Regions from separate parts of the Pseudomonas sp. Eth.TT006 genome, predicted to be linked through region 2. Evidence: predicted binding sites of a transcription regulator. Region 2 holds the regulator's gene; each other region holds the start of a gene.
The links. Region 2 encodes FliA, which starts transcription of late flagellar genes. Its sites were predicted from a motif close to CTAAAGTTTNNNNNNNNNNNGCCGNTAA; they were not measured.
Positions count from the first base shown of each region.

Region 1: ACXR0M_RS09635 (methyl-accepting chemotaxis protein) is a predicted target of FliA. The motif match lies at 4,315-4,342, and genes of this name have one in related genera.
Region 3: ACXR0M_RS01655 (methyl-accepting chemotaxis protein) is a predicted target of FliA. The motif match lies at 3,496-3,523, and genes of this name have one in related genera.
Region 4: ACXR0M_RS16960 (methyl-accepting chemotaxis protein) is a predicted target of FliA. The motif match lies at 3,398-3,425, and genes of this name have one in related genera.

Region 1 covers NZ_JBTJEN010000005.1:1,267-8,523, forward strand. The annotation lists gene ACXR0M_RS09620 (TonB-dependent siderophore receptor) at 55-2,556, opposite strand; gene ACXR0M_RS09625 (FecR domain-containing protein) at 2,644-3,645, opposite strand; gene ACXR0M_RS09630 (sigma-70 family RNA polymerase sigma factor) at 3,645-4,145, opposite strand; gene ACXR0M_RS09635 (methyl-accepting chemotaxis protein) at 4,474-6,354, shown strand; gene ACXR0M_RS09640 (SRPBCC family protein) at 6,490-6,957, opposite strand; gene ACXR0M_RS09645 (amino acid adenylation domain-containing protein) at 6,980-7,257, opposite strand, start outside.
Region 2 covers NZ_JBTJEN010000015.1:97,766-105,022, forward strand. The annotation lists gene motD (flagellar motor protein MotD) at 1-89, opposite strand, end outside; gene ACXR0M_RS21995 (flagellar motor protein) at 105-845, opposite strand; gene ACXR0M_RS22000 (protein-glutamate methylesterase/protein-glutamine glutaminase) at 845-1,987, opposite strand; gene ACXR0M_RS22005 (chemotaxis protein CheA) at 2,038-4,320, opposite strand; gene ACXR0M_RS22010 (protein phosphatase CheZ) at 4,375-5,163, opposite strand; gene ACXR0M_RS22015 (chemotaxis response regulator CheY) at 5,182-5,553, opposite strand; gene fliA (RNA polymerase sigma factor FliA) at 5,721-6,461, opposite strand; gene fleN (flagellar synthesis regulator FleN) at 6,458-7,257, opposite strand, start outside.
Region 3 covers NZ_JBTJEN010000001.1:352,943-360,199, forward strand. The annotation lists gene ACXR0M_RS01640 (putative bifunctional diguanylate cyclase/phosphodiesterase) at 1-893, shown strand, start outside; gene ACXR0M_RS01645 (NorM family multidrug efflux MATE transporter) at 972-2,372, opposite strand; gene ACXR0M_RS01650 (LysR substrate-binding domain-containing protein) at 2,525-3,445, shown strand; gene ACXR0M_RS01655 (methyl-accepting chemotaxis protein) at 3,635-5,611, shown strand; gene ACXR0M_RS01660 (VWA domain-containing protein) at 5,738-7,135, opposite strand; gene ACXR0M_RS01665 (hypothetical protein) at 7,193-7,257, opposite strand, start outside.
Region 4 covers NZ_JBTJEN010000009.1:283,904-291,160, forward strand. The annotation lists gene ACXR0M_RS16950 (2-hydroxyacid dehydrogenase) at 1-287, shown strand, start outside; gene ACXR0M_RS16955 (pyridoxal phosphate-dependent aminotransferase) at 431-1,618, opposite strand; gene ACXR0M_RS16960 (methyl-accepting chemotaxis protein) at 1,660-3,285, opposite strand; gene ACXR0M_RS16965 (glycerate kinase) at 3,675-4,814, opposite strand; gene ACXR0M_RS16970 (sugar diacid recognition domain-containing protein) at 5,059-6,180, opposite strand; gene ACXR0M_RS16975 (MFS transporter) at 6,352-7,257, shown strand, end outside.

The DNA.
Region 1 (7,257 bases), on a different contig from region 2:
AAAGCCAGCCCCTGAACATTCAGGGGCTGGCTTTTTTGTGCACAAGACAAAGACTTAGAACTGGTAGCTGACCGTAGCAGCGACGTTGCGCTCTTCGCCCATGTAGCAGAAGTTCAGACTCGCGCAGGAGGCGACGTAGGACTCGTTGGTCAGGTTGTTAGCATTCAGGCGCACGTCGACGCCCTTCAAGCCGACCTTGCCCAGGTCATAGCCGATCGATGCGTCGAACAGCGTGTAGGCCGGCACCTTAATGGTGTTCTCGGCATCTGCCCAGCTGTAACCGACGTAGCGCACACCTCCGCCGAGACGCAGGCCATCAAGTGCCGCGCTATCGAATTTGTAGTCGGCCCACAACGACGCCATGTGCCGCGGTGCCTGCGTCGGCGAGTTGCCTTTGTTCTCGATCACAGCGGTCGGCGTGCTCAGAGTGCTGACCATTGACTTCGAATACTCGATATCGGTGAAGGTATAGCTGCCAAGGACTTTCAGGTTGTCGGTCAACTGCATGTGCGCCTCCAGCTCCAGCCCCTGCGAACGCACGGCGCCGACAGCGCGGTAGAAGTTTTCCTGCGGCAGCTTGGTCGCCAGATTTTCCTGATCGATACGGAACAGCGAAGCAGTGAACAGATTGTCGGTGCCCGGAGGTTGGTACTTCAGGCCGACTTCCCATTGCGTGCCGTCAGTCGGCGGCAGCGGATTGCCGGCGCTGTCGGCATACGAGTTCGGGTTAAACGACTCGGAATAGCTGATGTACGGCGCCAGGCCGTTATCGAACAGGTACAGCGCGCCGGCGCGGCCGGTAAGTTTGGTGCGGCGGTCATTGATTTCGCTGCCAGCAGGGCGCCCTGCTTCGGCGATCCGGTTTTCGTCGGAAGTCTCGACCCAGTCCTGACGCAGGCCCAGCGAGAAGCGCCATTGGTCCATTTCGATCAAGTCCTGCAGGTACACCCCGGTCTGCTCCAGGCGCCGCAAGTAACTGGTCTCACCGTACATATCGATCGCCGAGTTACCGTAGACCGGGTTGAACGCATTGATCGGCGCCAGGCCGCCGCTGGTCCAGTCGACCACGGTCTTGCGCCGTTGATAGTCCGCGCCCATCAACACCGTGTGTTTGGTGGCACCGGTGAAGAATTCGGCCTGCAACATGTTGTCGACGATGAACGCATGCAGACGCTCATCGCCGCCGGTGTAGTAGCGGTTCAGTTCGTTACTGGTCGGCGTGGTCCAGCCGTAGGCGTAGACCTGATCCATATTTACTTTGGAGTCGAGGTAACGGAAGTTCTGACGCGCCGTGAAAACATCGTTGAAGCGATGTTCGAACTGATAGCCGAATGACTGCTGATCCCGCGAATAGCCATCAACCCCCGGCTCGCCCTCGAAGAAGTGCGGCGAGATACGATTGCCGTTGCGCTGATGAATCGTGCCGTCCGCCGGCACGCCACCGTGGTAGCCGCCATCCGGATCGTGCTGCAGATACGCCTGCAGCGTCAGCGAGGTGTCTTCGGTGAAATCGATGCTCAGGGTCGGCGCGAGGGCGAAGCGCTTTTCCTTGTTGTGGTCGAATTGCGTGTCAGACTGATCCGTCAAACCGGTCAGACGATAGGCAATGCGCTTGTCGTCATCGACCGGACCACTGAAGTCAAAACCGACCCCGCGCTGACCCTGAGTGCCGACCGTGGCCTGCACCTGATGATAAGTCTCGTACAACGGCTTTTTGCTGGTCAATGCCACCAGGCCGCCGGGGGAACTGCGGCCATACAACACCGACGAAGGACCTTTGAGGATATCCACACGCTCGAGGAAATACGGATCGACCTGCATGGTGCTGTACGTCCCGCTGTCACCCATCGACTTGAGCCCGTCGAGATAGATGTTGTCCACCGAGCCGTCGTTGAAACCGCGCATCGCCACATAATCGTAGCGATGCGTCGCGCCGTAAGGGTTGGTCAGCACGCCGGGGGTATAGCGCATCGCCTGGGAAACGGTTTGCGAGCCCTGATCGTCCATTTGCTCGCGAGTGACCACGGACACGCTTTGCGAGGTTTCCAGCAACGCGGTACTGGTCTTGGTGGCGATCTGGCTGTGGGTAGCGTTGTAGCCCTCCATGCTGCCGAGTGCGTTGCCGAGGGCGAAGCCTTTGATATCGGTGGTCGGCAGCGCCAGGGCGTTGCTGTCGCTGACGGCATGCAGGGTGTAACTGCTCCCGTCCTGACTGACCGCCTCCAGACCCGAGCCACCGAGCAGATGGCTCAGCGCCTGATCGGTAGAATATTCACCCTGCACACCCGGAGATTGCCGCCCCTGCGTTTGTTGCGGGGTCATCGACAAGGTGATGCCGGCCTGACGCGCGAACTGGTTCAGCGCTTCGCCCAGCGGGCCGGCGGCAATGCTATAGCGCTGACTGCTCGCTTCACTGGCAGTGGCCGCGAGGCTCAGGCCGGGCACTACCGCGGCGCCCAGAACAGTGGAGAGCAGGGCGGCGCGAACGGCATGGCGCAACAGGCCAGATTCGGCGGTGTAACGCAGAGATTTCTTACAGGTAATGCGGACAGTCATCGTCGGTTTCCGTGGCAAGTCGCAAAGGCTGAATTGAAGTGCTTAATGACCAAGCCGGACTTGCCGCGAAAACCCGCCAAAATAATTTCAGGTCACGGCTTCCAGCGTGACCCACCAACGGCTGCGATAGCGCAATTGCACCGGCAGCGTCTGCGGCAGAACGGCCAGCAGCTTGTCGGTGTCCTCCAGGCGGAATACCCCCGACAGACGCAGATCCGCCACGGCAGACGCACAGGACACGAAGCCCGGACGATAACGTCCGACCTCTTTGAGAAAATCGCCCAGGCGCATGTTGCGCGTCACGATCAAACCGTCGACCCACGCACCCGCGTCCATATCCAGTGGCGGCGCCGGGCGCACCTGCTGGTGATTGATCAGATAGCTCTGCCCGGCGAGCGCTTCCACCGCAGTGCCGCCGCTGCGGATGGCGACGCGCCCGCTGGTGACGCTCAGCCGCGTGCAATCACCGTCCTGGCGCAGGATGAAACGCGCATTGGTCGGCTCGTATAGGCCGTGACGGCTTAGTACGCGAAGTGGTCGGTTGAAGGTCGCGCCTTCATCGTTGCCGCCGCAGGTGACGATGATTTCGCCGCGGGTGAGTTTGATCAGCCGCTGTTGTGCGGTGTAATCCAGATCCACCGCGCTGGCCGTGTTGAGTTCGATCCGGGTGCCGTCGGGCAACTGGAAGCTGCGGCGCTCGCCGGTCACCGTGGCGTAGTCGGCGCGCCAAAGCTGCCAGGCCGCGGTGTCCTTGGCCAGCCAGGCGGCGGAACCCATGAGCAAGGCGCCGGACAACAGTTTCAAGGCCTGCCGCCTTCCGAGTCCTTGCGCGCTGTTTTCCAGGGTATTGAGCGCCACATGAGCGCCGGGCACGGCGCGCAGGTTATGGCTCAGTTCCGCCTGCAGCGACTGCACGCGCTGCCAGGCCAGTTCGTGCTCGTGATGCTCGGCACGCCAGGCTTCGCACTGGCGGCTCAGGCGCGGATTGCCGTGATTGTTGCGGAGCCGCAGCAGCCAGTGAATGGCTTGTTTGACCACCTGTTGTGGCGGCTCGGCGCGGCGTTCGGCGTAGACGTTGTCCATAGGCATCAATTGGCGTACCGCAGCACGTAGCAGTGATACAGCGCGTCGGCGACGTAACGTTCCACCGAGCGCAGCGACAAACCCATCTGCTCGGCGATCTGTTTGTGGCTCAGACCTTCGCACTGCGCCAGCAGAAACACCTGACGCACTTTCGGCCGCAAGCCCTCAAGCATGCGCGCGATGCTTTCGAGCAATTCGATGACCAGGGTGCGGGCTTCGGCACTCGGCGTTTCGGCTTCAGGCAAATGGGCGATGGCGTCGAGATAGGCGCGTTCGATTTCTTCTCGGCGCCAGTGATCGATCACCAGACCGCGAGCGATCGTACGCAAAAAAGCCCGCGGTGCCTTGAGTTCCAGACGTTCGCTGCGCTGCAACAGGCGCACGAAAGTGTCCTGCGCCAGATCCGCCGCATCCGCAGCATTGCCCAGTCGCGCCCGCAGCCAGGCGTTGAGCCAGCTGTGATGACTACTGTAAAGCGCCTGCACGGCAAACTCGGGAGAGGACATGAACGCGACAGCCTGTACGTCACAAATGATAATTAGTCGCATTTTTAACAAGGACTGCACATTTTGCAACCTTCGCTCCAATAGCAGTCCTCAATTTGCTCCTGGCGAACGCTCTGGTACGCCGTTCGGCGGGAAACCTGCACAAAGGTCATCCATTTCCCACACAGCCCTAAGCTTTCTCCGAATCGTGCCGACAGCATGGTGAGACATGCGTGCACCAAAGTAGAGCGGCCCTCAGAAAGCTGCCTGCCAGCCATTGGATATTTGGAGCTACATGGATGTTGCATCCCGAAACGCATCCCCACTTTTGCATAAGAAGTCCCATGAAATGAATCTCAAGTTCAGCCATAAAATCCTGTTGGCCGCCTCGGGCGTTGTGGTCCTGGCGTTCGCGTTGTTTACGCTCTACAACGACTATCTGCAGCGCAACACCATTCGCCAGAACCTCCAGTCTTCCGTGCAGCAGGCCGGTGATCTGACCGCCAGCAGCGTGCAGAACTGGATGAGCGGGCGAATCCTGGTGCTGGAAAACCTCGCACAGAACGTCGCCCATCAGGGCAAGGACGCGGACTTCCCTGGCCTGGTCGATCAACCAGCGTTCACCTCGAACTTCCAGTTCACCTACGTCGGTCAGGCCAACGGGGTGTTCACCCAGCGCCCGGACGCGAAGATGCCGGACGGTTACGACCCGCGTCAGCGCCCGTGGTACAAGCAGGCCGTTGCTGCTGACAAAACCATGCTGACGCCGCCTTATATGGCTGCTGTCGGCGGGCTGGTGGTGACCATCGCCATGCCGGTGAAAAAGAACGGCGAACTGCTCGGCGTCGTCGGCGGTGACCTGAGCCTGGAAACCCTGGTGAAGATCATCAACTCGGTGGACTTCGGTGGCCTGGGCCATGCATTCCTGGTCAGCGCCGACGGTCAGGTGATCGTCAGCCCGGACAAGGATCAGGTGATGAAGAACCTGAAGGACATCTATCCGAATTCCAGCGTGCGCATCGAGAAGGGCAACCAGAACGTGGTGCTCAACGGCCAGGAACGCATCCTGTCGTTCACCCCGGTCAACGATTTGCCGAATGCTCAGTGGTACATCGGTCTGTCAATCGATCACGACAAGGCCTACGCGGCTCTGAGCCAATTCCGTACCTCGGCGCTGATCGCCATGTTCGTCGCCGTCGCGGCCATCGCGCTGCTGCTGAGCCTGCTGATCAACGTTCTGATGCGTCCGCTGACCACCATGGGTCGTGCGATGCAGGACATCGCCCAGGGCGAAGGCGACCTGACCCGGCGTCTGGTGGTGACGGGCAAGGATGAGTTTGCCGTACTGGGCAGCTCGTTCAACCAGTTCGTCGAGCGCATTCACGCGTCGATTTCCGAAGTGTCGTCGGCCACCCGTCACGTGCACGATCTGTCGCAACGGGTGATGGCATCGTCCAACGCTTCGATCATCGGTTCCGACGAACAAAGCGCCCGCACCAACAGCGTGGCCGCCGCGATCAACCAGTTGGGCGCCGCCACTCAGGAAATTGCGCGCAACGCTGCCGATGCTTCGCAGCACGCCAGCGGTGCAAGCGAGCAGGCCGACGACGGTCGTCAGGTGGTGGAGCAAACCATCCAGGCGATGACCGAGCTGTCGCAGAAAATCAGCCTGTCGTGCACCCAGATCGAAACCCTCAACGCCAGCACCGACAACATCGGCCACATCCTCGATGTGATCAAAGGCATCTCGCAGCAGACCAACCTGCTGGCGCTCAACGCGGCGATTGAAGCGGCGCGTGCCGGTGAAGCCGGCCGTGGTTTTGCGGTGGTGGCGGACGAAGTGCGCAACCTCGCGCACCGCACCCAGGAGTCGGCGGAAGAGATCCACAAGATGATCACCTCGTTGCAGGTCGGTTCGCGTGAAGCGGTGACCACCATGAACGCCAGCCAGGCGTCCAGCGAAGAGAGCGTTGAAGTGGCGAACCAGGCCGGCCTGCGACTGGTCAGCGTGACCCAGCGCATCGGCGAGATCGACGGCATGAACCAGTCGGTGGCTGCCGCGACCGAAGAGCAGACCGCCGTGGTGGAAACCCTCAACGTCGACGTCAACCAGATCAACCTGTTGAACCAGCAGAGTGTGGCCAACCTCAACGAAACGTTGAAGGATTGCGATGCGTTGTCGCAGCAGGCCAACCGGTTGAAGCAGTTGGTGGACAGCTTCAAGATCTGACCGCGTTATCGTTCATCGCGGGCAAGCCCGCTCCCACAGGATTTCTGGCGTACACAACATTTGTGACCGACCTGAAACCTGTGGGAGCTGGCTTGCCAGCGAAAGCGGCGGTGCAATCACCGCAAGACGGAAGCCTTAAACAAACAGCCTCAGCACATTCCCCATCGCATCATCGGCAAAGCCCTGCACGAAGTCCTTGAACCCCGGCAGCGCCTCTTCCCCGCCTGACGCCGGCTCGGCAATGATCGTCCAGGTCGCCCGCGCCTTCCCCGTTCCCAGCGATTCCACATTCATCGCCGCCCACAGATTGGCCACCCCCAGCGTGTTGTAGATGGTGGTCCAGGTCATGCTTCGCGCCTGCTCATCGCGGGAGTTGAGCTGTTCGACCACCACATTGCCGTCCTTGAAGATTTTCTTGCGCAGCGAAGACACGCCATCGCCAGTCATTTCGGTGTGCGACAACGCCGGGATGAAACGTTCGAAAGCGCCGAAGTTGCCGACCACCGCCCAGACCTGCGCCGCGTCTGCCGGCACTTCCACCGAAGACACAACGTGGCAGCCGTGGGGGTTTTTGATCAGGGTGTCGGGTTGCAGGTTGCTCATGGTGTTGCTCCTTGTGGTTGCACTAGATGAAGTTGATCTGTTTCAGGTAATCGCAGCCGCGACGCAGCAGCGCCGGGGACTTTTCCGGGTACCGCGCACCCATCTGCCGCACGCCGGCCTGGGCGTTGGCGTGACCGATCAGGGAGATGTCGCCGATGTCTTCCTCGAAGCCGTTGAGGTAGAAACCGAGCACGCCGAACAGCGCGTTGTCGGCATCGACCCGGCCCAGTTGCTGCTGCCAGTCGGCGACGCTGACCAGCGCGAACTCGCTGCCGGTTTCGCGGAACGAAGCGACATAGG
Region 2 (7,257 bases):
AACGCGAACAGCAGCGTGATGAAATCCGCGTAGGACACGAGCCAGCGCTCGTGGTTAACGTGTTCTTCCTGATGCCTGCGGCGAGCCATAGTCCATTACCCCCATCAATCCATGAAGCCCTGAAGCTTCAGCTCGATAGAGCGAGGGTTTTCACCTTCGGCGATCGACAAGATTCCTTCCAGCAACATTTCGCGATAACGCGACTGCCGCAACGCGATTGACTTGAGCTTGGCCGCCACCGGCAGCAACACCAGGTTGGCGCTGGCGACACCGTAGATGGTCGCAACGAACGCCACGGCGATACCACTGCCCAGTTGCGACGGATCAGCCAGATTGCCCATCACATGAATCAGGCCCATCACCGCCCCGATGATGCCGATGGTCGGCGCGTAGCCGCCCATGCTTTCGAAGACTTTGGCGGCCTCGATGTCGCGGGCTTCCTGGGTGTAGAAATCCACCTCGAGGATGCTGCGAATGGCTTCCGGCTCGGCGCCATCGACCAACAGTTGCAGGCCTTTGCGCGAGTAGTTGTCCGGTTCCGCATCGGCCACGCCTTCGAGGCCGAGCAGGCCTTCCTTGCGCGCGGTGAGGCTCCAGTTGACCACGCGGTCGATGCCGCCGGCGAGGTCGACCCGTGGCGGGAACAGGATCCAGGCAAGGATCTGCATGGCGCGCTTGAAGGCGCTCATCGGCGATTGCAGCAGCGCTGCGCCGATGGTGCCACCGAGCACGATCAGCGCGGCCGGGCCGTTGGCCAGTGCGCCGAGGTGACCGCCTTCCAGGAAGTTGCCGCCGATGATCGCGACGAACGCCAGGATGATCCCGATGAGGCTTAGAACATCCATCAGATACACGCCTCGACGATGTGCTTGCCGATGTCGTCCAGGCTGTAGATCGCGTCAGCCAGATCGGCTTTGACGATGGCCATCGGCATGCCGTAGATCACGCAACTGGCTTCGTCCTGCGCCCACACCGAGCTGCCGCCCTGCTTGAGCAGACGCGCGCCTTCGCGGCCGTCGGCGCCCATGCCGGTCAACACCACCGCCAGAACTTTGTCAGCGTAGGATTTGGCTGCGGAACCGAAGGTGATGTCCACGCACGGCTTGTAATTCAGACGCTCGTCGCCCGGCAGGATTTTCACCGCGCCACGGCCGTCGATCATCATCTGCTTGCCACCCGGGGCCAGCAGCGCCAGGCCCGGACGCAGGATGTCACCATCCTCGGCTTCCTTGACGCTGATGCGGCATAGCTTGTCGAGGCGTTCGGCGAACGCTTTGGTGAAGGCCGCCGGCATGTGCTGGATCAGCACGATCGGTGCCGGGAAGTTCGCCGGCAACTGCGTCAGCACCCGTTGCAGCGCCACCGGGCCGCCGGTCGAGGTACCGATCGCCACCAGTTTGTAGGCTTTGCGTTTTGGCGCAGCCGAAGAAGCGCTGGCGGCCGGTGCACGCGCAGGTGCCGCTGCAGGCGCCGGACGGGCCGGTGCGCTGCTGCCGTGGCTGCTGAAGCTGGATGCCGAAGGAGCCGGAGCTGGCGCAGGCGTCGGTGCAGCGGCCGGAGCCGGAGCACTGTAAGCGCTGAAACGACGATTACTGCGCGAGATGCTGTGAACCTTCTCGCACAGCAGTTGCTTGACCTTCTCGGGATTGCGCGAGATGTCTTCGAAATTCTTCGGCAGGAAATCCACCGCGCCGGCGTCCAGCGCATCCAGGGTTACCCGGGCGCCTTCGTGGGTCAGCGAGGAGAACATCAACACCGGGGTCGGGCAGCGCTGCATGATGTGCCGCACCGCCGTGATGCCATCCATCATCGGCATCTCGTAGTCCATGGTGATCACGTCCGGCTTCAGCGCCAGGGCCTGATCGATCGCCTCTTTACCGTTGGTTGCGGTGCCGACCACCTGGATGCTCGGATCCGCGGAAAGAATTTCCGAGACGCGGCGGCGGAAAAAACCCGAATCGTCCACCACCAGGACTTTGACTGCCATAAACACTCCATATAGGTGCAGCGGGACGTCAGCGCCCCGCCGCCCCGGATTCAAATACGCCGTGCGGCGTAACGCTTGAGCATGCTTGGAACATCAAGGATCAGAGCGATGCGGCCGTCACCGGTGATGGTGGCGCCGGACATGCCCGGAGTGCCCTGCAGCATTTTGCCCAATGGCTTGATGACCACTTCTTCCTGGCCGACCAGTTGATCGACGACGAAGCCGATCCGCTGAGTGCCTACCGAAAGAATCACCACGTGGCCCTCGCGCTGCTCTTCGTGAGCGGCGGAGCTGACCAGCCAGCGCTTGAGGTAGAACAAGGGCAGCGCCTTGTCCCGCACGATCACCACTTCCTGGCCGTCCACCACGTTGGTGGTCGACAGGTCGAGGTGGAAGATTTCGTTGACGTTGACCAGCGGGAAGGCGAACGCCTGATTGCCGAGCATCACCATCAGGGTCGGCATGATCGCCAGGGTCAGCGGCACCTTGATGACGATCTTCGAACCCTGGCCCTTGGTCGAGTAGATGTTGATCGAACCGTTGAGCTGGGAAATCTTGGTCTTCACCACGTCCATGCCGACACCGCGACCGGACACGTCGGAGATCTCGGTCTTGGTCGAGAAGCCCGGAGCAAAAATCAGGTTGTAGCACTCGGTATCGCTCAGGCGATCGGCCGCGTCCTTGTCCATCACCCCGCGTTTTACCGCGATGGCGCGCAGGACGTTCGGGTCCATGCCTTTGCCGTCATCGGAAATCGACAGCAGGATGTGGTCGCCTTCCTGCTCGGCGGCCAGCACCACTTTGCCGCCACGGGCCTTGCCCGAGGCTTCGCGTTCTTCCGGCGACTCGATGCCGTGGTCGACCGCGTTGCGCACCAAGTGGACCAGCGGGTCGGCCAGAGCCTCGACGAGGTTTTTGTCGAGGTCGGTTTCTTCACCCACCAGTTCCAGGTTGATCTCTTTCTTGAGCTGACGCGCGAGGTCGCGAACCAGACGCGGGAAGCGTCCGAAGACCTTCTTGATCGGCTGCATCCGGGTTTTCATCACCGCGGTCTGCAGGTCAGCCGTGACCACGTCGAGGTTCGACACGGCCTTGGACATGGCTTCGTCGCCGCTGTTGAGACCCAGGCGCACCAGACGGTTACGCACCAGCACCAGCTCGCCGACCATGTTCATGATTTCGTCGAGACGCGCGGTATCGACGCGCACGGTGGTCTCGGCTTCGCTGGCCGGTTTTTCCGGTGGCGGCGTAGCGGCGGCACGGGCCGGAGCCGGTGCAGCAGCGGCTGCCGGTTTCGGCGTTTCGGCTTTTGGCTCTGGTTTGGGCGCGGCTTTCGGCGCAGCGGCCGGAGCGGCTGCAGCCTTGGCGGCAGGCGCGGCCACGGTCGAAGCGCTGCCCGCAGCAGCGGTGCCGACTTCGGTGAATTTGCCCTTGCCGTGCAATTCGTCGAGCAGCGATTCGAATTCGTGATCGGTGATCAGGTCGCTGCCGGCAGCGGCGGCCGCTGGCGCGGCAGGTGCCGCCGGGGCCGAGGCGATGGCCGATTCCAGCGCTTCAACGGCAAAGTTGCCCTTGCCATGCAACTGATCGAGCAGCGCTTCGAATTCGTCGTCGGTGATGTCCGAGCTGTCGCCTGCAGCGGGTGCCGCTGGCTTGGCCGCAGGCGGTACAACCGCGTCAGCCGCGAACTGGCCTTTGCCGTGCAACTGATCGAGCAACGACTCGAATTCGGCGTCGGTGATTTCATCACTGGCCGCCGCATCGGCAGCTGGCGCAGGGGCAGCAGCGGCCGGGGCTTCAGCTTCGGCCTTGGCGGCGCTCAGCGAATCCAGCAGCTGTTCAAATTCGTTATCGGTGATGTCGCCCGAATCGGCAGGCTCGCTCTCGACGACCAGCTCTTCGATCATCTCGGCCACCGGCGATGCCGGAGCTTCGTCGGCCGATTGCGGCTCGGCCAGACGCGCCAGGGCGGCCAGCAGTTCCGGGGTCGCGGCGGTGATCGGTGCACGTTCACGGACTTCGCTGAACATGCTGTTCACCGCGTCCAGTGCTTCAAGCACCACGTCCATCAGTTCTGCATCTACGCGACGCTCACCCTTGCGCAGGATGTCGAACACGTTTTCGGCGATGTGACAGCACTCCACCAGCTCATTGAGCTGAAGGAAGCCGGCGCCCCCTTTTACAGTGTGGAAACCGCGAAAAATTGCGTTGAGCAGATCTGCGTCATCCGGGCGGCTTTCCAGCTCGACCAGTTGTTCGGACAGTTGCTCAAGAATCTCGCCGGCCTCAACCAGGAAATCCTGAAGGATCTCTTCATCGGCGCCGAAGCTCATTAATGGGGTGCTCCTACAGGTCTAAAAACCCAAAAAACCTAAAATTCCAAAACACTAGAACCCGAGGCTGGATAACAAATCGTCCACATCGTCCTGACCGGACACAACGTCTTCTCGTTTATCGGCATGAATCTGCGGACCTTCACCCTGCGAGAGATGTTTTTGTGGATCTTTTTCTGCAAGCATCGCTTCGCGGTCATGTTCGATGCCGGCAAAGCGGTCGACCTGACTGGCCATGAGCACGAGTTTGAGCAAATTGCTTTCGACTTCGGTGACCAGTTGGGTCACGCGCTTGATCACCTGACCGGTGAGGTCCTGGTAATCCTGGGCCAGCAGGATGTCATTGAGATTGCTCGACACCGCACGGTTGTCCGTGCTGCTGCGTGTCAGAAAACCGTCGACCCGGCGCGCCAGTTCACGGAACTCTTCCGCCCCGACCTCACGGCGCATGAAGCGGCCCCAATCGGCGCTCAAGGTCTGGGCTTCGTCAGCCAGGCCATTGACCACAGGGGTCGCGCTTTCCACCAGATCCATGGTGCGGTTGGCCGCGGCTTCGGTCAGTTTGACCACGTAGCCCAGGCGCTCGGTGGCGTCGGTGATTTGCGACACTTCCTCGGCCTGCGGCATGTGCGGGTCGATCTGGAAGTTGACGATCGCACTGTGCAGTTCACGTGTGAGCTTGCCCACTTCCTGGTACAGGCCGCGGTCACGGGTCTGGTTGAGCTCATGGATCAATTGCACCGCGTCGCCGAACCTGCCTTTTTCAAGGCTCTCGACCAGTTCGACCGCGTGTTTTTTCAGGGTCGATTCGAAATCGCCCAGTGAAGATTCGTTATGCTCCATAGCTCCCCCGCGCGTTCATCAGCCGATGCGTTCGAAAATCTTCTCGATTTTTTCTTTCAACGCCTGAGCCGTGAAAGGTTTGACCACATAGCCGTTTACACCGGCCTGGGCCGCTTCGATGATCTGCTCGCGCTTGGCTTCAGCGGTCACCATCAGCACCGGCAGGTGCTTGAGCTTTTCATCGGCACGCACGTGGCGCAGCAGGTCGATACCGGTCATGCCGGGCATGTTCCAGTCCGTTACCAGAAAGTCGATGCTGCCGCTGTTGAGCACCGGAATGGCAGTGATGCCATCGTCAGCCTCGACAGTGTTGGTGAACCCGAGATCACGCAACAGGTTCTTGATGATCCGCCGCATCGTTGAGAAGTCATCAACGATGAGGATTTTCATGTCTTTGTTCAATTCGACCTCCAAGCAGTCTTAAACGCGCCCAGCACCTGGACGCGCCATTTCAATCAATCCGGCGTAACACTCAAAGACTGTCTGGAGCACAACAGAGCAAGACCGGTGCCGTTCACCACCGCACCAGCCTCGTTCGCAGTGTCCCCACACTGCCTTCAGCGCGCTCGCCACTCCCCCAAACGCCCCCGCAAACGGGCCGCGCACTGGCTGTGTAACTGGCTGACCCGCGATTCACTGACGCCAAGGACTTCACCGATTTCCTTGAGGTTCAGCTCTTCGTCGTAGTACAGCGCCAACACCAGTCGCTCACGCTCCGGCAAATTGGCAATCGCGTCCGCCAGCGCCGCCTGGAAGCGTTCATCTTCCAGATCGCGCGACGGCTCCATATGAGCACTGGCGCCATCCTCGTGCAGCCCTTCATGTTCGCCGTCCTGCAACAGGTCGTCGAAACTGAACAGGCGACTGCCCAAGGTGTCATTCAAAATCCCGTAGTAATCGTCGAGACTCAATTGGAGTTCGGCCGCAACCTCGTGATCTTTAGCGTCACGGCCGGTTTTCGCTTCAATTGAGCGAATTGCATCGCTGACCATCCGGGTGTTGCGGTGAACCGAGCGTGGTGCCCAGTCGCCTTTGCGTACTTCGTCGAGCATCGCGCCGCGGATGCGAATGCCCGCGTACGTTTCGAAACTGGCGCCTTTGCTGGCGTCGTATTTGGTCGAGACTTCGAGCAGGCCGATCATCCCCGCCTGAATCAGATCTTCGACCTGCACACTCGCCGGCAAGCGCGCCAGCAAGTGATAGGCAATGCGTTTGACCAGTGGCGCGTAACGCTCGATCAACTCGTACTGCGCGTCACGTGCCGATTTCTTGTAGTAGTTCATACCGCTCGCAGTCATAACACTGGCCCTGCCGTTTGCTGCACGAGGCGTTCGACGAAAAACTCGAGGTGACCGCGCGGGTTGGCAGGCAGCGGCCAGGTATCGACCTTCTGCGCGATCGCCTTGAACGCCAGCGCGCACTTGGAACGCGGAAAGGCTTCGTAGACGGCGCGCTGCTTCTGCACGGCCTTGCGCACGCTTTCGTCGTACGGCACGGCACCCACATATTGTAAGGCGACGTCGAGGAAGCGATCCGTGACCTTGGTCAACTTGGCGAACAGGTTGCGCCCTTCCTGCGGACTCTGCGCCATGTTGGCGAGGACGCGGAAGCGGTTCATGCCGTAATCGCGGTTAAGCAGTTTGATCAGCGCGTAGGCGTCGGTGATCGACGTCGGCTCGTCGCAGACCACCAGCAACACTTCCTGCGCGGCACGGACGAAACTGACGACCGAGTCACCAATGCCCGCAGCGGTGTCGATCACCAGCACGTCGAGGTTGTCGCCGATGTCGCTGAAGGCCTGAATCAGACCGGCATGTTGTGCCGGGCTCAGGTGAACCATGCTCTGGGTGCCGGAAGCGGCCGGTACGATGCGGATCCCGCCGGGCCCCTGCAACAGCACGTCGCGCAGCTCGCAGCGACCTTCGATCACGTCAGCCAGCGTGCGTTTTGGCGTGAGCCCCAGCAGAACGTCAACGTTCGCCAGTCCCAGGTCGGCGTCCAGCAGCATGACCCGACGGCCAAGCTCTGCCAGCGCCAGAGACAAGTTCACTGACACGTTAGTCTTGCCGACGCCACCTTTGCCGCCGGTCACCG
Region 3 (7,257 bases), on a different contig from region 2:
TGATGTGGCACGCGCACATCGCCATGCAGCAGGCCAAGAGCACCCAGGGCTGCACCTTTCATATCTTCAATGAACGCATCAACCGCAACGCGCGGAGCATGGCTGATCTCGAAAGCGAGCTGCGCCGGGCCTTGCGCCGCGATGAGCTGGAACTGCATTACCAGCCACGGCTGAATCTTGAGGACGGCCAGATCGTCGGCCTCGAAGCCCTGGTGCGCTGGCGTCATGGTGAACGTGGTTTGCTGCCACCGAGCGAGTTTGTACCGCTGGCCGAGCAGAGTGGTTTGATCGTGCCGCTGGGTTACTGGGTGATTTCCCGGGCCCTGCGTGACATGCAGGCCTTGCGCGAACGTGGGCTGCCGGCGCTGCACATGGCGATCAACCTGTCGTTCCGTCAGTTTCAGGACAGTCAGTTGTTGCCGACCCTGAGCCGCTTGATCGCCGAGCGTGGCGTTGAAGCGCAATGGCTGGAATTCGAACTGACTGAAACCGCAGTGATGCGCCGCAGCGATCTGGTCAAACAGACCATGGACGCCCTCGGCCGCCTCGGGGTGCGCTTCTCCTTGGACGACTTCGGTACTGGCTTCTCGTCGTTCGTGCACCTCAACAGCCTGCCGATCACTTTGTTGAAGATCGACAAGAGCTTCGTGGGTGGCATGGAACAGCGCGAGGAAAACCGCAAACTGGTGCACGCGATGATCAACCTCGCGCACAACTTGCATCTGGAAGTGGTGGCGGAAGGGGTCGAGACGCCGGAGCAACTGGAGTTGTTGCGCGGGTTTGGCTGCGATCAGGTGCAGGGCTATCTGATCAGCCGACCGTTGCCGTTGGCGGAGTTGGTGGAGTACCTGACATTCGGTGCCAGCCAGCAAACTGTGCTTGAGGTCATTTAAAAGATCGCAGCCTGCGGCAGCTCCTACATTGGAATGCGTTCCCCTGTAGGAGCTGCCGCAGGCTGCGATCTTTTGCTTTTAATCCGCGCGTACGGCCTCGAACCCTTGCGAAACCGGCTCCTGGCGAATCATCCGCTTCATCTTCCACTCAAACGCCAGCGTCAGACTCACCGCCGCGCACGCCAGGCCCAGCGCCAGCCCCCACCACACGCCGGTCGGGCCCCAATCGAGATGGAACGCCATCCACCACGCCGCCGGGGCGCCGATCAGCCAATAGCAACCGAGGCCGACCAGGAACGTGGTCTTCGCATCCTTGAGTCCGCGAATGCAGCCCATGGCGATGGTCTGGGTACCGTCGAACAGCTCGAACCACGCTGCCACTGCCAGCAGACTCACGGCCAGTCGAATCACCTCGGCAAACGCCGGATCCTGCTGATCGAGGAACAACCCGACCAGCTGATTCGGCAACAGCCAGAACACCATGGCGAAACCGAGCATCACCACCGCGCCAAAGACGATCCCGACCCGCCCGGACATCCGCGCATCGCTCAGTTGCCCGGCGCCGTAATGCTGGCCGACGCGCATGGTGATCGCATAGGACATGCCCGCCGGCACCATGAACGCCACCGAAACGATCTGCAGGGCGATCTGGTGGGCGCCCAGTTGCGTGCTGCCCATGGTGCCCATGCACAGCGCGGCGAAGGCGAACAACCCGACTTCCACGGCGTAGGTGCCGCCGATGGGCAGGCCGAGACGCCACAGCTCCTTGAGGTATTGGCGATTCGGCCGCGACAGGCCGGAACGCAGCGGGTAAGCGTCGTAGGCCGGACGCCGACGAATGTGCCAGGCGAGGGCCAGCGCCATGCAGTTGGCGACAATCGCGGTGACCAGGCCAATGCCGGTCAGCCCGAGTTTCGGCAGGCCGAACATGCCGGTGATCAGTGCGTAGTTGAGCAGGAAGTTGGCCACGGTGCCGCCGAGGCTGATGACCATCACCGGGGTTGCCCGGCCGATCGCACTGGTGAAGCCGCGCAGGGCCATGAAGCTCAGGTAGCCGGGCAGGGCGAAGGGCAGGGCGATCAAAAATTGCCCGGCGGCGTTGACGTTGGTTGCGGTCTGGCCGAACAGCAGCAACACCGGTTTCAGATTCCACAACAGCAGCCCGGCGCCCAGCGCCATCAGCCACGCCAGCCACAGCCCGGCCTGGGTCAGGCGCGCCGCGCCGATGATGTCTCCAGCGCCCTGGCGGATCGCCACCAGCGTGCCGACCGCCGCGATCACGCCGATGCAGAAGATCGACACGAACGAATAACTCGCTGCGCCCAATCCGCCGCCGGCCAGCGCTTCAGGGCTCAAGCGCGCCATCATCAAGGTGTCGGTCAGCACCATCAACATGTGCGCCAACTGCGAGGCAATCAACGGCCCGGCCAGCCGCAGGATGGCCCAGAGTTCGGTACGCACAGGTTGCTGCATGGTCATCACCACTCATTCAAAGAGGGAACAGGGAGCCGACGATTCTCGGCGCTTAGCCGATCCGGCACAAAGGGATAAAAAGGATGAGTGGCATGAGTCAAACTCATCCTGCGCAGATTCTGCTAAGTTGGCTGCATCCCGTTATAGGAGCTTTGCGAATGTCTCGTCGTCTGCCTCCCTTGTATGCCCTGCGCGCATTCGAAGCGGCGGCGCGGCACAGTTCGTTCACCCGCGCCGCCGAGGAGTTGTCGATCACCCAGAGTGCGGTGAGCCGGCACATCCGTACGCTTGAAGAGCATTTCGCCTGCAAGCTGTTCCACCGCAGCGGCCGCAATCTGCAACTCACCGAATCGGCGCGCATGCTGCTGCCGGGCATTCGGGACGGCTTCGCCGCTCTGGAACGCGCCTGCAACACCTTGCGCGCCGAGGACGACATTCTGCGCATGAAAGCCCCGTCGACCCTGACCATGCGCTGGTTGCTGGCGCGGCTCAGCCGCTTCCGGCATCTGCAGCCGGGCAACGAGGTGCAACTGACCAGTGCGTGGATGGATGTCGACTCGGTGGACTTCAACAACGAACCCTTCGACTGCGCGGTGTTGCTCAGTGACGGGCACTTCCCGCCAGACTGGGAGGCCAGCCTGCTGTTTGCCGAAGAACTGATTCCCGTCGGTGCGCCGAATCTGCTCAACGATCAGCCCTGGGATCTGGCGCGGCTGGCGTCCACCGAGTTGCTGCACCCGACCCCGGATCGCCGCGACTGGCGCAGCTGGCTGGAGCACATGGGCCTCTCCGAGCAGGTGTCGCTCAAGGGTGGGCAGGTATTCGGTACCCTGGAACTGGGGATGATTGCCGCGGCGCGGGGTTACGGTGTGTCCATGGGCGATCTGCTGATGGTGGCCGAGGATGTGGCGCAAGGGCGCTTGAGTCTGCCGTGGCCGACGGCTGTCGCCAGCGGGTTGAATTACTACCTGGTGTGGCCGAAAACCCGGCCGGGAGGTGAACGTTTGCGCCGTCTCAGCGACTTCCTCCAGGGCGAGGTGCGGGCCATGGCGCTGCCGGCGGTTACGCGCTTGAGCTGAAACGTTCGAGCCGCCACAATGGCGGCCTCACGCCATACCCCTGTTGCCTGCTCAAGTATTCGCGTTTACCGCCGACTATGAGCAAGTGGGACCGTCGTGCCGGTCGCCATGCTTACACCCCCATTATTAGAATTTTCCGAGCAAGTGCTGCGATCAAGGAGGATCCGGTGGCTCGGCCAGGAGCTGTCCATGTCTCAACCTCGCGCCCGGATCGCCTCACAGCTGGGCCTCGCGCTCGCTGTGATACTGGCGATTGTCATCAGTGGCAGTACGGTGTTCGCCCTGCGTTCGCTGGATACCGCCAACCTCGCCACCCGTGAAGAGCATCTGGCCAGTGAGGCGCGGCTGCTGGCCGACCAGCTGAGCACCTTTCACGGCACGCTGCGTGAAAGCACCCAGCGCCTGAGCGGGTTGTTCGAGAAGCGCTTCAGCGCTGGTCTGAGCATTCATCCGGACCAGCCGGTGACCGTCGCCGGCACCCAGACCCCAGGCCTGCACCTGGGTAGCGAAGTGTTGAACAACAACTTCAAGGAAGTCGACGAGTTCAAGCAGATGACCGCCGGCGTCGCCACGCTGTTCGTGCGCAGCGGCGAAGACTTCGTGCGTGTCAGCACCTCGCTGACCAAACAGGACGGTACACGCGCCATCGGCACCTTGCTCGATCATGCACACCCGGCTTACGCGAAGTTGATGGCGGGGCAGGGTTACGTGGGCCGTGCGCTGTTGTTCGACCGTTCCTACATGACCCAATACACCCCGGTGCGCGACAGCAGCGGCAAGGTGATTGCGGTGTTGTTCGTCGGCTTCGACTACACCGATGCGCAGAACGCCCAGTTTGCCAACCTCAAGCGTTTCCGCATCGGTCAGAGCGGCTCGCTGGCGTTGCTGGATGAGCAAAACAAATGGCTGGTCGCGCCGGCTGGGGTGCAGGCGCTGGATCAGGCTGTTCCGGTGATCAAAGGCCTCGCTGCGAAACCCGGCAAGGGTGAGTTCTGGAGCGACACCTCCGAAGATTTCTACAGCATCGCCGTGCCGTTTGATGGCGGGCCATGGTCGGTAGTGGCGAGCATGCCGAAAGCCGAGATCCGCGCGGTGACCTGGAGCGTCGGCACGCAACTGGCGATCGGCAGTCTGCTGGCGATGCTGCTGGCTGTCGGTTCGGTGGTGTGGTTGCTGCGCAGCAAACTCGCCCCGCTGAGTGACCTGGTGCGCCAGGCCGAAGCCTTGGGCGCCGGTGATCTGAGCGTGCGTCTGAACGTGTCGAGCAACGACGAAATCGGCCAGTTGTCCCGCGCGTTCAACCAGATGAGCCAGGCGCTGTCGACCATGGTTGAGCACATCCGTAGCGCCTCGGAACAGGTCAACAGCCGTGCTCAGGCGCTGTCCGGTCTGTCCGGTGGCGCGTACGAAGGCATGGAGCAGCAGTCCGGTGAAATCACCAGCATGGCCGGTGCCGTGGAAGAGTTCAGCGCCACTTCGCTGAACATCGCCGACAACATGGGCAACACCCAGCGTCTGGCCCAGGAAAACGCGCAGCAGACCCAGATCGGGCGTAGCTCGATGGAAGAAGCGTCGTCCTCGCTGGAGCAAATCGCCGGCGCGCTGAACACCACCGCCACCGTGATCAACACCCTCGGCCAGCGCTCCCAGGAAATCGGCGGCATTGTCAGCGTGATCACCTCGATTGCCGAACAGACCAACCTGCTGGCGCTCAACGCGGCCATCGAAGCGGCGCGTGCCGGTGAGCAGGGACGTGGCTTCGCCGTAGTGGCCGATGAAGTGCGCAGCCTGGCGTCGCGCACCCGTCAGGCGACGGACGAGATTTCCAGCATGATCCACAGCATTCAGCAGGAAACCGGGAACGCCATCAGCACCATGGAACAGGGCAATGTGCTGATGCAGGAAGGCCTGTCGCGCAACGCCAATGTCGCTTCGGCGCTGGCGCGGATCGACGAGCAGAGCCGGTCGGCGGGCGAACAGTTTGCCGCGATCACCACCGCGACTCAGGAGCAGAGCAGCACTGCGACGTTGCTCAGCAGCAACCTGCAGAGCATTGCCCTGGCCAACAGTGAGCAGCGGGAGGTGGTGTCGAACCTGGCGGTTACCGCCAAGGAGCTGGAGAAACTGGCGGCGGATTTGCGTTCCGAGGTTGACCGCTTCCGTTGAAGCCCCTTGCAGGCGCTGTCGAGTGCAACGAGGCTGCGATCCTTTGATTCTGGAAAGCAAGATCAAAAGATCGCAGCGTGCCGCAGCTCCTACAGGTATTACGCGGTAGGGAATAACCGAAGGGTGTCAGTTACATTTGGCACTGCTGGACACTTCCTTGCTCGCCAGTTTCAACTGCCTGGCCAGTTCGACCGCATTGGTGCTCGCGTAAACCCGACCACCGGTGTTTTTCGCAATGCACTGCGAAGGTCCGCCAGCGCCGATACTCACTACGTTGACCCGCAACCGCGGTTGCTCCTGGGCAATGCGCCGGGACACCGCGCAGACATCTTTCTGGCAACCATCCTCGCCGTCGATGAACATCACGATGACCGCGTCATTGTTGCGCCCGTCCACAGTGCTCGCCGCCTTGGCCAGGCTGTCGGCCAAGGGCGTGCCATCGTTGGGCACCAGGCCGCGGATTCCGTTGATCAGGCGTGGCCGGTCACCGAACTTGAACACGCCTTGGTCAGGCGTGCTCTCGCACCCGGCGAAGGTAATCAGACGCGTATCGATTTTCGGGTCCAGCGCGTTGATCATCCCGGCCAGCGAATCCTGAGCAACGTTCATGCGGCTCGGTTTCTCGAAGATTTTCAGGGTGCGGCTGGGGTCCAGGTACCTGTTCAGATCGTTGCCAAAAAACCAGTCTTCATCGGCTTTCACCGCTTTGATGTTGAGGTCCATCGACCCTGAGGTATCGAGTACCACGACGAATTGCGGAACCTTCACATCCGGTGCGTTTTTACGGCAGGCGAAGTTGTCCAGTGTCGGTGGCGGGGCAACGACCACCGGTTTGGGCGGCGGCACCGGTTTGGGTTCCGGAACGGGTACAGGCTCTGGTTCGGGAACAGGTTCCGGCTCCACGACCGGTTCGGGCAACGGCTCGACCGGTTGCTCCACGGGCGCCACGACCGATGCGGCCGGCACCACCGGGACGACGGCAGGCTCACGGTGCAGAAACCACCACAGCCACAGTGCCAGCAGCAGTAACAGCAGCGCCAGCAAAGCTGCGGCAATCCACCAGCCACGGCGCGAAGGCGGTACCACCGGGGCCAATGGCGCGGGTGGAATCACTGGCGGCACGATCGGTCGCGGTGGTCGCTGGTTCCAGCGCACCACCAGCGGCTCGCCGTTGAGGCTGTAGAGCTTGTCCAGCTCCGGGCTGCCGAGCAGGCTGCGCAACTCATCCGCCGGGCCGGACTGCCCGCGTTTTTGCAATTCGTCCGCCAGTTGTTCAAGGGCGGTCTGGCGCACTTCGTAGGTTTGCAGCAGGCGTCGCTGCGCGTCCTCGTTGAGCTCGGCATAAGGTGTGGGCTGGCCACCCAGTTCGGTCCACCACTCCAGCACCTCGCCGCTGCCCATCCGGGGGATGGCGAACAGGCTCGCGGTGGTGGGTGGAAAGTGTTTCTGAATGAGGGCGACTTTGGCCTGCAGCGCACTCATCCCCTCCGGTGTGGCGTGCGCATCCCTGATGACCCGCTGCATGACGACGATTCCTGAAAAAGCTGCAGGCCTGCGACGGCAGGCCTGCGGGGTGAACAGTTACTCTTCGTAACCGAGACTGAACTGCAACTGATTGACCTTCTTCTGCAGCGTTTTGAGCTGCT
Region 4 (7,257 bases), on a different contig from region 2:
TCTTCATCAATATCTCGCGGGGCAAGGTGGTGGATGAAGCGGCGCTGATCGACGCGCTGCGCCATCAGCGAATTCGTGCGGCGGGGCTGGATGTGTTCGAGCGCGAGCCGCTGAATCATGACTCGCCGTTGTTGCAGCTCAGCAATGTGGTGGCGACCCCGCACATGGGCTCTGCGACGCATGAGACCCGTGAGGCGATGGCGCGCTGTGCGGTGGATAATCTGCTGGCGGCGTTGGCTGGGGAGAAGCCGGTGAATCTGGTGAATCCGGCGGCTTGGCAGGGCTGAAAAAAATCATCGACTGACAGTCCGTCTTCGCGAGCAAGCCCGCTCCCACAGGGTCCGGTGTATACAGAAAATTCTGGTACAACCCAATCCACTGTGGGAGCGGGCTTGCTCGCGAAGGGGCCAGCTCAAACGACACAAAACCCTCAGGCACTCCGCGCCTGTAATAGCTGCACCGCACACAACGCAATCCGCCCGCAGGCATCCGCCAGCTTCACCCGGTCCAGCACCAGCCCGATGCGAATATGCCCCGCCGCACTTGGCCCGAACGCCTCGCCGGCCAGCACCGACACCCCATAACCTTCGAGCAAGCGCTCGGCAAACGCCTGCGCGCCGTAGCCGGTCTGGCGCACATCGACCATCACGAACATCCCGCCATCCGGACGGATCGGCTGTAACCCCGGACAACCGCGCAAGCGCTCGCACACCAGGTCACGACGCAAGCGGTATTCCTCGCGCATCTGCGTGACTTCCGGGAGATCGCTTTCCAGCGCCACTTGCGCCGCTTTCTGCACAAAGTCCGGCAAGCCAAACAGCATGCTCAGCGACAGGTTCACCAGATGCTCGGCCAGCGCTTTCGGACCAATCGACCAGCCGATGCGCCAGCCGGTCATGGCATGGGATTTCGACAGGCTGTTGATGGTCGCGGTGCGTTCGGCCATGCCCGGCAGGCTCGCCGGGCTGACATGCTCGCCCTCGTACAGCAGATCGCTGTAGACCTCATCGCTGATCAGCCATAAATCGTGACGCAGGCAAAGCGCCGCCAGCTCTTGCCAGATCAACAGCGAAAGGCTCGCACCTGAAGGATTGTTGGGGCTGTTGAGCAACAGCGCGCGGGTGTTCGGGGTGATGCGTGCGGCGACGTCGGCCGGGTCCACGCGAAAGCCGTTCTCCGGTCTCACCGGCACCGGCACCACCGTCGCGCCGCAGGCACCGAACACGCCTTCATAGGTCACGTACATCGGCTCGGCGACGATCACTTCATCGCCCGGATCCAGCAGGCATTGCGCCACCGAATACACCGCACATTGCGCGCCGGGCAGCACGATCACATGCTCGGCATCCACCACCTGACCGCTGCGCCGCTGGTGGCGCGCGGCGATCAGCTTGCGCAGCGCCAGCCGGCCACGCACTTCGGAATAATGCGTATCGCCGGCCAGCAGGCTGTCGATGGCGCCATGCACAATCGGCAGCGGCGTGTCGAAATCCGGATCGCCCACGCTGAGCAGCAGAACATCGACCCCCTCGGCACGCAACGCCAGCGCCCGGTCATGAATCTGCCAGGCGGCAGCGCCCTCCCCGGCGATGCGTTGGGTCAAGGCTGAATAGCGCATGCACGTCTCCTGATTGCGCGGTCTCCAGCCTTCACCCTATCTCAAATCACAAAACGCGCCACCATCGCATTCAAATCCACCGCCAGGCGCGACAGTTCGTGAGTGGCGGCACTGGTCTGGTTGGCCCCGGCAGCCGATTGCGTGGCCAGATCGCGGATATTGACCAGGTTGCGGTCGACTTCGCGCGAGACCTGCGCCTGTTCTTCCGAGGCGCTGGCGATCACCAGGTTGCGTTCGTTGATCTGATGGATCGACTGGGTGATCTGCTCCAGCGCGATACCGGCGGCGCGGGCCATTTCCAGGGTGGTCTGGGTGCGCTGATTGCTTTGCTGCATCGAAGAAACGGCTTCGCCAGTACCATTCTGGATGCCGGCGACCATTTTTTCGATTTCCTGGGTCGATTGCGCGGTTCGGTGAGCCAAGGCACGCACTTCGTCTGCCACCACCGCAAAACCGCGCCCGGCTTCACCGGCACGCGCCGCTTCGATGGCCGCGTTGAGCGCCAGCAGGTTGGTCTGCTCGGCAATCGCCCGGATCACGTCGAGCACCTTGCCGATGTCGCGGCCCTGTGCGGCCAGACCTTCGATCATCTGTGCGGTGCTCTGCACGTCGTGGGTCATGGTCTGGATCGCATCGACGGTTTTCACCACCTGGTCGCGACCTTCGCGGGCGGCCTGGGTCGACTGGTTCGAGGCTTCGGATGTCGATACAGCGTTGCGCGCCACTTCTTCCACGGCGGCGGTCATTTCGTTGACGGCGGTGGCGGCCTGTTCGATTTCGTTATTCTGCTGCTGCAAGCCTCGCGAGGCCTCTTCGGTGACTGCGCTGAGTTCTTCAGCAGCGGCGCCCAATTGCGTGGCAGAACCGGCGATCTGTTCGATGGTTTTGCGCAGGTTGGTCTGCATCGTCGCCAATGCCTGCAGCAGTTGCGTGGCTTCGTCCTTGCCATCGACTTCGATGGCCTGGGTCAGGTTGCCACCGGCAATGGTTTGCGCCGCCGTCACCGCGCGATTGAGCGGAGTAACAATGCTGCGGGTCAGCAACAACGCCAGCAGGATCGTGGCGAGCGCCGCGACCACCGCGACAATGACGATGCCGGTGATGGCGCTGTCGTAATGCTCGCCGGCCTGATCAGAGGCGGCTTTCGCCCCCGCCGCGTTGATCGCGATCAGCTTGTTGAGCTGCTCGCCCATCTGGTCGGTGCCTTCCTTGATTCGCGTGTTGATCAGCGTGCGCATCTCATCGACCTTGTCCTGACGCGACAGCTCCATCATCTGGTTTTGCGCTTGCAGGTAGTTCTCGAGCGTCGCTGCGAAGGTCTGGTACAAGGCACGCTCATCCGCTCCTGCCGATAACGCGGCGTAGCGGGCCTGAGCACTGCGCACCTTGTCTACCAGCACGCCGATGCGGGTTTGCGCTTCTTGCAGCCCGGCCGGGTCGCGGTTGACCAGAATCCGAAAGGACAGAATGCGCATGCGCAACACGTTTTCCGTCACCACACCCAGGTAGGTGACGCTGGGCAGCTGATTGGTTTCCATGTCGAGGGAGGCCTGGCGAATGGTCGACATGCGATTGACGGCAAACACGCCGAGGACGATCACCAGCAAGGCGATAAAGGCAAAACCGAGGAAGGCACGGGGCGCGATTTTCAGGTTACGCAGGGACATGATAGGACTCTCGGATAGAAGTAACTGCGAGCATCCATGCTGTCATCACCGGCCTTGGGGGTGGGCCGGTGCGGCGTCACGGTTCGAGGGAATCTGTGTGCGCCTGATCTTTGTATCGGCAAGGCTTGAGGAAGGTTTCGGGCGAATCGGCAATATTTTTCAATATATTGCAACAGCGAATCGCTCTTGTTATCGGCCCCTGTAGCGAGGGGATTTATCCCCGATGGGGCGCGAAGCGGTCCCTGCATTCTCGGCAAGAACCAGTCTTCATGAGCTGCCGAAGGCTCGAGCCGCGATCGGACGATCTTTTGATTCTGCTTTTGTAGATCAAGATCAAGATCAAGATCAAGATCAAAAGATCGCAGCCTTCGGCAGCTCCTACACGGGGATCAGTGTCTGGCGGCGATGTGCCAGACGCGGGCGATGTCCGTTGCCCGTTCGCGCAACAGGCGCGGTGCTTCGGCGCAGGCCTGTTCGAGGCTCATCGGGCCGCTGGTCACGGCGAAGGCGGCATCGATGCCGTGTTCGTAGAGTGCCTGATAACCCTCCCCCAACGTGCCGGCGATGACGATCACCGGGACATTCTGTTGCCTGGCGATCCGCGCCACGCCGAACGGGGTTTTGCCACGCAGGGTCTGCGCATCGAAGCGGCCCTCCCCCGTGATCACCAGATCCGCACCGTTGACCGCTGACGCCAGACCGACCAGTTCCGCCACCACCTCCACGCCGGCCTGAAATTGCGCGCCGAGAAACGCCTTGGCGGCAAAACCCAGACCACCTGCCGCACCGCTGCCCGGCTCATCGCGCACGTCCTTGGCCAACGCCTGTGCACAAAGGTCGGCGAAGTGCCCCAGCGCCTGATCCAGTTGTTGCACCTGCGTCGGCGATGCACCTTTTTGCGGGCCGAAAATCGCCGAGGCGCCGTGCGGGCCGCACAGGGGATTGTTGACGTCGGCGGCGATGTCGAAGCGCACCTGAGCCAGACGCGGATCCAGCTCGCTCAGATCCACACGCGCCAGTTGCGCCAAGGCCAGACCGCCGGGCACCAGCGCCTGATCTTGCGCATCCAGCAGTTTGACCCCGAGTGCCTGCATGGCCCCGGCGCCGCCGTCGTTGGTGGCGCTGCCGCCAATCGCCAGAATCACCCGCTGCGCGCCGGCATCCAGCGCGGCGCGAATCAGTTCGCCGGTGCCGAAGGTGCTGGTGATGCAGGCGTCGCGCTGCCCCGTCGGGACGAGTTGCAAGCCACTGGCCTCGGCCATCTCGATGATCGCGGTGTGGTTATGCGGCAGCCAGCCCCACGCCGCCTCGACCGCCGTGCCCAGCGGTCCGCGCACCCGGGTGCGACGCAATTCGCCTGCGCAGGCGGCCAGAATAGACTCCACCGTGCCCTCGCCGCCATCGGCCATCGGGCATTTGACCAGCGTCGCCTGCGGCCAGACTTGCGCCAGTCCCAGAGCAATTGCGTCGGCAACGCCTTGGGCACTCAGGCTGTCCTTGAACGAATCGGGGGCGATGACGATCTTCATGCGAATTCTCCAGTTCCAATGCACCTCATGCTGCCAGTCGGCCCGCACATTGACGCCGGTCGGCTGCACAAGCGCGGTGGGGGTTTATTGTTCATTTCTACAAAGCCCGGAGATTGAGGCTGAATGTTACGACCCTATCGCTGGCAAGCCAGCTCCCACAGGTTTCGGGTTGATCACACAATGTGTGGTCACTGGAGATCCTTGTGGGAGCTGGCTTGCCAGCGATGGCGTCACCAAGAACACCTCAGATCGCTGGATCAGTCTGCGGCAACAACTGCACCCCCAGATACAACGCCAGCATCCCGTCCAGCCGCAACGGATCTACCCCGCTCAGTTCGGCAATCCGTTCCATGCGGTAACGCAGGCTGTTGCGATGAATGCCCAGCGCATCGGCGCAGGCCTGGCTCTGGCCGTCGTGTTCGCACCAACTGCGCAGGGTCGCGAGCAATTGGCCGTTGCTGTCCCTGGCGATGACTTTACGCAACGGTTTGAGCAGTTCGTCCAGCGCATCATCGTTGCGATGGCGCCAGAGCATCACCGGCAAGCGGTAGCGATTGAGCGTCAGCAAACGCGAGCTGGGCAGCACGTCGCGGCCATAGGCGAGCAGATCGCCGACCCGCCGATAGCAACGACGCAACCCGGCCAGTCCGTCCGCTTGCCCACCGACAGCGATGCGCAAAATATTCCAGCCGAGGCTGTCGAGCTTTTCCAGCAGACGATCATGCTCAACCGTCTGACTCGCCGGGCGGCACCACAGCAGCGACGACTTGGCCGAACTCACGCACCAACTGTCCGGGTAGCGCGAGGTCAGCCACGCGCTCAAGGCCTCGACGGTTTGCCCCGGACCGTGTTCCAGACCCAGCTCGAACAAATACGGCACCCGGGTCAATTGCGGTTTGAGGCCAAGTTGCTGCGCTTCATCGACCAGACGCGGCGAGTCCCCGGCTTCACTGAGCAGCAACGCCAACAGATCATCGCAACGCTGGCGCCGCCATTGCTGTTCGGCCTGCTGATTGCGCTGGCCTACGAGCATTTCCGCGGTCATGCGCACCAGTTCGGCGTAGGTGCGCAGTTGCTCCGGTTCGCCGGTGATGCCGAGCACGCCGATCAGACGCTGGTCGAGCAGCAGCGGCAGGTTGATCCCCGGCTGCACCCCTTTCAGATGCACTGCGGTTTGCGCATCGATCTCCACCACGCGCCCGTTGGCCAGCACCAGTTGCGCGCCTTCGTGACGGGTGTTGATGCGCTCCGGCTCGCCACTGCCGAGGATCAACCCCTGGCTGTCCATGACGTTGACGTTGTAGGGCAAAATGGCCATGGCCCGGTCGACGATATCCTGAGCGAGGTCGTGATCGAGTTCGAACATGATCGGCAAATCCTTAAGCAACGGCGGCGGACGGTTGTTCACCCGCACAGGGTCTGGCGCCAAACCCTGTGCTCAGGCACAAAGACAATCCGGCCACAGGTGGCCGAGACTCTCGGGGCGATCAACGTTAACCTGTGCATCGCAAAAAATCATAATAAAGAGAGAGCCGCCATGTCGCAGAGCGCCGCTGCCACCCCGACCACTGACGACGGTAAAAACGCCGTCTACAAACGCATTACCCTGCGTTTGATCCCCTTCATCTTCGTCTGCTACCTGTTCAACTACCTCGACCGGGTCAACGTCGGCTTTGCCAAGCTGCAGATGCTCGATGCACTGAAGTTCAGCGAAACCGTGTACGGCCTCGGTGCCGGGATTTTCTTCATCGGCTACGTGCTGTGCGGCGTTCCGAGCAACCTCGCCCTGACTAAATTTGGTCCACGGCGCTGGATTGCGCTGATGATGATCACCTGGGGCACGTTGTCGACCTGCCTGTTGTTCGTCACCACCCCGACCCAGTTCTACACCTTGCGCCTGTTCACCGGTGCGGCCGAAGCCGGGTTCTTCCCGGGTGTGGTGTTGTATCTTTCGCAGTGGTTCCCGACCTTCCGCCGGGGGCGGATCATGGCGCTGTTCATGTCGGCGATCCCGGTCTCGGGCCTGCTCGGCAGCCCGTTCTCCGGCTGGATCCTCAATCACTTCGCTGCCGGGCAAGGCGGACTGGCCGGCTGGCAGTGGATGTTCCTGCTACAAGGCATTCCAACGGTGATCCTCGGCGCCCTCGCCTACTTCCTCCTCAGCGACAACTTCGCCAACGCCAAATGGCTGAGCGCCCATGAGCGTGCGGTGCTCGAAGCCGATCAGGCCGAAGACCTGGCAAACAAACCGCAAACAACCTCCGATTCGCTGCTGGCGGTGTTCAAGAACCCGGCGATCTGGGCGTTTGGCCTGATCTACTTCTGCATCCAGAGCGGCGTGTACGCGATCAACTTCTGGCTGCCGTCGATCATCAAGAACCTCGGTTTCAGCGATAACCTGGTGATCGGCTGGTTGAGCGCGATTCCGTACCTGCTGGCGGCA